2 linked regions of the Nodosilinea sp. FACHB-141 genome follow. The protein of the gene in region 1 binds, or shares a complex with, the protein of each later gene. Links are inferred from orthologs where the notes say so. Each region holds a gene or a part of one and is shown on either strand. Other genes may lie near its edges. The genes, in order: cdaA and glmM.

Region 1 (3,103 bases):
AGTGTTTGGGAGTCCACGCCCACATTGGCTCGCAGATTTTTGAGCTGAATCCCCACACCGACCTGGGTGGCGTCATGGCCCAGTGGGTGGTGACGGCCCAGCGCTACGGGCTCACTCTAACAGAACTGGATGTGGGCGGTGGTCTGGGCATTCGCTACACCGAGGGCGATGACCCACCGAGCATTGACACCTGGGTGAAGACTGTGTGCGAGAGCGTGATCGCGGCCTGTGCAGCTCACGATATTCCGCTGCCCAAGCTGCTGTGCGAACCGGGGCGATCGCTAATTGGCTCCGCCTGCGTCACCGCCTACCGAGTGGGCAGCCAGAAGGTGATCCCCGGCATGCGCACCTACGTGGCTATTGACGGCGGCATGTCTGACAACCCTCGCCCCATCACCTACCAGTCGGTATACCGGGCGCTGGTGGCCAACCGCATGACGGCCCCCCTAGCCGAAACCGTAACCCTAGCCGGTAAGCACTGCGAGTCTGGAGATATTCTAATTAAGGATGCGGCCCTGCCCGAGTTGAAGAGTGGCGATGTGGTTACTATTGCAGGCACGGGTGCCTACAATTACAGCATGGCTTCGAACTACAATCGGGTGCCGCGGCCTGCGGCGGTGCTGGTGGCCGATGGCGATGCTGCCCTGATTATTCGCCGAGAAACCGTGGCGGATCTGATTCGGCAAGACTGTCTGCCCGAAACCCTCAGGCCGAAAGCAAAGTCTACCTAGTCAGCTAACCGTTGCTAGTCTTGGGCGGGGTTTTGCCAGGGGGCTGTCCGGGCCACCCATCAGATAGCTGCTCAGACACCACCCTTTAATGCTGCATGAACTATCTCTGGGAGCAATGGCTAACAAACCTTGACCAGGTTAGGTTCGTGCTTCAAGCGCTCGACATTGCGCTAGTGCTGCTGCTGAGCTATGTGGTGCTGGTGATCATTGGCGAGAAGCGCACCCTGTGGATGGTGCGGGGGCTGATTTTTCTGATGCTGGCGGCAGCCCTGAGCAAGTTCTTGGGGCTAGCACTGCTTGGCTTTGTGCTCGATAAACTGGTGATTGGCTCGGCGGTGGCCATGGCCTTTATGCTCCAGGGGGAGTTTCGCCGCCTGCTGGAGCTACTGGGCCAGGGGCGAGTATGGGAATTGCTCAGTCCCTCGCGGGAGGCCATGCCTCAGCCCGACAACGTGATCGATGAAATTGTTGACGCCGTCAAGGAGCTGTCCCAAAACCGCACCGGGGCGCTGCTGATTCTCGAAATCGACAAGCTGATTGACGAGCGAGACTTTACGGTGCCGGGGGTGCGCATCAATGCGGAAGTGTCGAAGGAACTGATTCAAACCATTTTTCAAACCAGCACCCTGCTGCACGATGGGGCCATGCTGGTGCGGGGTTCGCGAGTTGCGGCAGCGGGAGTAATTTTGCCCATTTCAGAGCGAGTAGCTTCGCGCCAGCTGGGCACTCGCCACCGAGCGGCGATGGGTATTACCGAACGAGTAGAGCATTGTATCTGTGTTGTGGTATCTGAAGAGACGGGCTCTATTTCGCTGGCGGAAGGCGGTATTCTAGATCGGCCTCTAACTAGCAGTCGTCTGCGCAGTATTCTGCGGTCTAAGTTTTCTAAATCGGTAGATCGCGAGGCGGTGGCGCCCCAGCTCAGAAGCCTTGGTCGGCGGCTGGGCAGCCTTGGAGTTAACTACGTACTGCGCTTGTTTCGTCTCCCCTCATCGTCTCCCCGAGAGAAAAAATGACTACCAAGCCTGTTGTTCGCTACGCCCTACCCGCCGACCTTAAGCCCGATCGCCTACCTCAGCACGTGGCGGTGATTATGGACGGCAACGGGCGCTGGGCCAAACGCCGGGGGCTGCCACGCATTATGGGCCACCGCCGGGGAGTAGACACCCTCAAAACCCTGCTACGCTGCTGCCGCGACTGGGGTATTGGGGCGCTGACGGCCTATGCCTTTTCGACGGAAAACTGGGGCCGCCCCGTTGAAGAGGTAGATTTTTTGATGGCGCTGTTTGAGCGGGTGCTGCGCCAGGAACTGCTGGAGATGATGGAGGAAAACGTCCGCATTCGCTTTGTGGGCAATCTGGCGGCCCTGCCGCGATCGCTCCAGGGCGAGATTCATCAGGCGGTCACCCAGACCCAGGGCAACCACGGCATTGAGTTTACGGTGGCTACCAACTATGGTGGTCGGCAGGAGATTGTGCAAGCTTGCCGAGCGATCGCCGAGCAGGTGCAGCGGGGAGAGCTTAACCCCAACGACATCAGCGAGGAGCTGTTTAGCCGCCACCTGTACACTTCCGAAATTAGCGATCCCGACCTGCTGATTCGCACCAGCGGCGAAATGCGGATTAGTAACTTTCTGCTGTGGCAGCTAGCCTACGCCGAGATCTACGTGACCGACACCTTGTGGCCAGACTTCGACACCTCAGAGTTTCACCGAGCGCTCTATGCCTACCAGCAGCGCGATCGCCGCTTTGGCAAGGTCAAGGGATAGCGCCTGAGCTTGTCCCAGCAGTCCCTTTCCCTAAAGACCTCTCCTAGGGGAAGAGAAACTTGGGGCCAAAAAGAACTTTGATGGAAGGGCGCTAGGCGCTGCCCCATTCACTCCAATAAGCATTCAAAAATCTATGAACATTCCTACCTGGATCACCGTCTCCCGGCTGCTTGGCGTTCCCCTCCTGCTGGTGCTGCTCCAGGCACCGACGGCTACCCAGCGGTGGTGGGCGGCGGGCATCTTCGTGGTGGCGGCGAGCACGGACTGGCTCGATGGCTACCTAGCGCGCCGACTCAGCCAGGTGACCGATTTGGGCAAATTTTTAGACCCGCTGGTGGACAAGCTGCTGGTGCTGGCTCCCTTGCTCATGCTGGTGGGGCTGGGCCAAGTGCCTGGTTGGGGCGTGTTTCTGATCGTGGCGCGGGAAATTACTATTTCTGGCTGGCGAGTTAACCCGGCCATGCAGGGAGGTGCGGTGCCGGGGGCAAACCTGTGGGGCAAGGCCAAAACTGTGGTACAGATTGTGGCGATCGCCCTGCTCTTGGCCCCGCTACCGGCGGTGTGGGATGGGCCAGCGCAGATTTGCTTTTGGGCAGCGGTGGCG
Region 2 (3,254 bases), on another replicon or contig:
GATTCAGGGTGGGAGGACAATCCGCGATCGCAGTGCTCCGTAGTTACGTATTTAAGCCGTTTTGTAAGTCTTTTACCCAAGAACAACGGTTAACCGTCTGGATAAGTCGACTTGCAATGCCACGCTAGTGTATAGCTCCGGTTTCTAAAAGCAGGAGATGTATCGAAGAGATTTATGTAAATAGCGTAGATGTGCCTTGAATAGGCGGACGTGGTCTTAGAACTGGATGGGAACTCTATAAAAGGAAGATAGAACGCCTTAAAGGAGTTTCTGGAGTCATGTGGAGCTGCATTACTGTAAATTTCATCACACAAACGCAGGCTTCAGGATGGTCCTGCTGGTTGTGCTATTCAGAAAGGCCTGGGGCTACATGAATATGTGTAGTCCGGGCAAACGGTGCTCAACTCCAGCGATCGCCACTACGGCTTTGGGGTCAATTTCTGCCGCTGGCTCTCCCTGGGCCTGAAGCGCTGCCGCTGCTACGTCAGCCACCCGTTCAGGGCCGCTCTGGTGCAGGGCGTTTAACCAAGCCCAACCACAATCGACCAAGCGTTCTACATCGATGCCTCCATAGGTGGGCTCAAAGGGGCGCAAGCGGTTCACCCCTTCTCCCAATAGAATACTGGCCCCTTTCCAGTTGTGGTTGCCCAGGTGATAGAGCCCCACCGCAATTTGCAAAATGCCCTGATAAAACGGCTTTTCGAGGGTGTTGGCCTCCATCCAAATGGCTTCGAGTACGTCGTGGCAGGCATAGTACTCGCCTTGGTTAAACAGAGCAAGACCTTCCCCCAGGCGGGGATCAACACTATCGCTAGAGATATCGACGGCCATAACTATGGGGGAACTGGCCTAAAGGGATAGTTCCATCCTAAGGCAGAGGTGTTATCCTCCACTGTGAGTGTGAGGTGTGAGGAAAATTAACATGGTAAGTTCTCCGGTGAGGCCGACGGGCACGGTACCTGTCAGCCAGCAACTCATTGATACTGAAGCTGTTGTCGAGCGATCGCCGAAGGGATTGGGCGGCCTACAACTTCCCGCCGGTCCGCTGTTTGGCACCGATGGCATTCGTGGCAAAGCAGGAGATCTGTTAAATGCTCCCCTAGCCATGGAAATTGGCTACTGGGCTGGGCAGATCATGCAGGCGCAGGGCTTGACCGACGGGCCGGTTATTTTGGGCCAAGACTCCCGCACCTCTGGGCACATGCTGGCTACTGCCCTCTCCGCTGGGTTGACCTCGGCGGGGCTAGATGTGTGGCACATTGGACTCTGCCCAACCCCGGCTGTGGCCTACCTGGCTGAGTCGTGCCAGGCTTTGGGCGGCATTATGATTTCGGCTAGCCACAACCCGCCGGCAGATAACGGCATCAAGTTTTTTGGCGGTGATGGCACCAAGCTGGCTAGCAGCGTGCAGTCTGCCATTGAAGCGGCTCTACGGGGTCAGGCGACGTCGCTCGCCTCTAAGTCTAGCTGGGGGCAGTGCTATTACCGCCCTGAGTTAGTCAACCGCTACGCCAGCTTCTTGCATGAGCCCCTGCTGCCCGGCCTCGATCTGGCGGGCATGAAGGTGGTGCTCGACATGGCCTGGGGGTCTGCCACTCGCCTGGCTGAGCAGGTGTTTGTGGAGGCCGGGGCTGAGGTGATTGCCCTGCACGGTGTCCCTGACGGCGATCGCATCAACGTCGGCTGTGGCTCGACTCACCTGGAACCCTTAAAGGCTGCGATTCAGGCCCACGGGGCTGATCTGGGTTTTGCCTTCGACGGCGACGCCGACCGAGTGATGGCGGTGGATGCCCAGGGTCGCGTGGTTGACGGCGACTATATTCTCTATCTCTGGGGCAAGCGGCTGCAAGAGCAGGGTCGGCTGCCCAACGACACCCTGATTTCTACAGTGATGGCCAACCTGGGCTTTGAGCGCGCCTGGGAAAAGCTGGGCGGTACCCTGGTGCGTACCCAAGTCGGCGATCAGCATGTGCATAGCGAAATGGTGCTCCGGGGGGCTAAGCTCGGGGGCGAACAGTCGGGCCACATTCTCTGCCACCACTACAGCCTGACCGGCGACGGCATTCTCACCGCTCTGCACCTGGCGACTCTAGTGCAAACGCTGGGTGGCTCGTTGGCGGCTCTTGTGGATGACAGTTTCCAGACCTACCCGCAGAAGCTTCAAAATGTGATGGTGGCCGATCGCGATCGCCGCCTCAACTGGCAAGACTGTGCCCCCGTTTGCCAGGCTGTTGAGGCCGCTGAGCAAGCCATGGGTGACGTGGGTCGAGTGCTGGTACGCCCCTCCGGCACCGAGCCGCTGATTCGAGTCATGGTCGAGGCTGCAGACGCAAGCTTAGTCGATCGCTGGACTCAGCATATTGTGCAGGCCGTCACCCAGCACCTAGCAGTGTAGCTACCAAGATTCCTGGGTTTTGGAAAAACTCAGGGACCTGGATTTGCTCAGCAACAAGCCAGGTGTTTCCCAATCAATTACCCAATTTTGGGGCTAGTCAGGAACAGCTGAAAAACCGGTATAGCGGTCACGCTTAGCCAAAATACAGCGGCCACCATGGGGGCAGATAGACGGGGATGTTTCCCTCATCTATCTGCCCCTTGATTGCGTTTGGAGCCTAGCGATGGTGGCAAGCTTTTTCAGCCTGGTGTTGGTGGTAATTTTGCTGGGCATTTTTGGTCTGGCCCAGTGGTGGCAAATTCCTGTGGGCAACTTCGCCGACTGGGTTGTGGGTTTGGCCAGCTTTGGCTGGCTGCTGACGATTACCACCGTGCCTTGGAATATCTACTTTGAGGCCAAGGGAGCGCTGAGCGAAGCAACCCTATCGACAGAAAATGGCATTGCGGTGGATGATCGCCAAGTTGACTACGTGCGATCGCTGGCCCGCTGGTCCCTACGGCTCGTTCTCGGGCTGCACCTGCTCACGGCTATGGGCCTCTACCTGCTTGCCAGCACGGGCGTCAGCCAGCTCGGCTACTGGGGCTCGGCCGCCGCCCTGCTGCTCAGCGGTTTGCGGCCCGCCCTGCGCACCTACCAGTATTTTGCCGCCCGCATTGCCGCCATCCAGCAGCAGTTTAAGTATCCCCGTGAAGATGTGGTGTGGCTGCGCGATCGCCTCACCCAAGCCGAAACCAAGCTAGAACAGCTCACCACCCAGCTCGATACCAACGATCCCGCCTCCTGGGCCGCCACCGAGCAGCGCCAGCGCCAGGCCCTAAGGCAGGATCTCACGGTTCTCGCCACGGAAGTCATGACCCTA

What was found.
Region 2: the proteins of cdaA (region 1) and glmM are in contact, whole or in part, in a crystal structure (PDB 7OJS), measured with the Bacillus subtilis proteins. The link is inferred for Nodosilinea sp. FACHB-141 from one-to-one orthologs.

Annotation. Positions count from the first base shown.
Region 1 is NZ_JACJPP010000013.1:470,267-473,369, forward strand. What follows is about bases 1-2,786. They hold cdaA (diadenylate cyclase CdaA), read left to right. Parts: upstream 1-826; coding sequence 827-1,747; downstream 1,748-2,786. Other genes in these bases: lysA (diaminopimelate decarboxylase), read left to right, coding at 1-731; H6F59_RS15950 (isoprenyl transferase), read left to right, coding at 1,744-2,499; pgsA (CDP-diacylglycerol--glycerol-3-phosphate 3-phosphatidyltransferase), read left to right, coding at 2,633-2,786. Outside these bases: more of pgsA, read left to right, coding at 2,787-3,103. UniProt on the Bacillus subtilis protein: One of 3 paralogous diadenylate cyclases (DAC) in this bacteria, catalyzing the condensation of 2 ATP molecules into cyclic di-AMP (c-di-AMP). Upon expression in E.coli leads to c-di-AMP synthesis.
Region 2 is NZ_JACJPP010000011.1:744,621-747,874, forward strand. The notes cover bases 222-3,158. They hold glmM (phosphoglucosamine mutase), read left to right. Parts: upstream 222-922; coding sequence 923-2,395; downstream 2,396-3,158. Other genes in these bases: H6F59_RS11830 (DUF309 domain-containing protein), read right to left, coding at 367-831; H6F59_RS11840 (hypothetical protein), read left to right, coding at 2,619-3,158. Also shown: more of H6F59_RS11840, read left to right, coding at 3,159-3,254. UniProt on the Bacillus subtilis protein: Catalyzes the conversion of glucosamine-6-phosphate to glucosamine-1-phosphate. Glucosamine-1-phosphate is used for cell wall biosynthesis.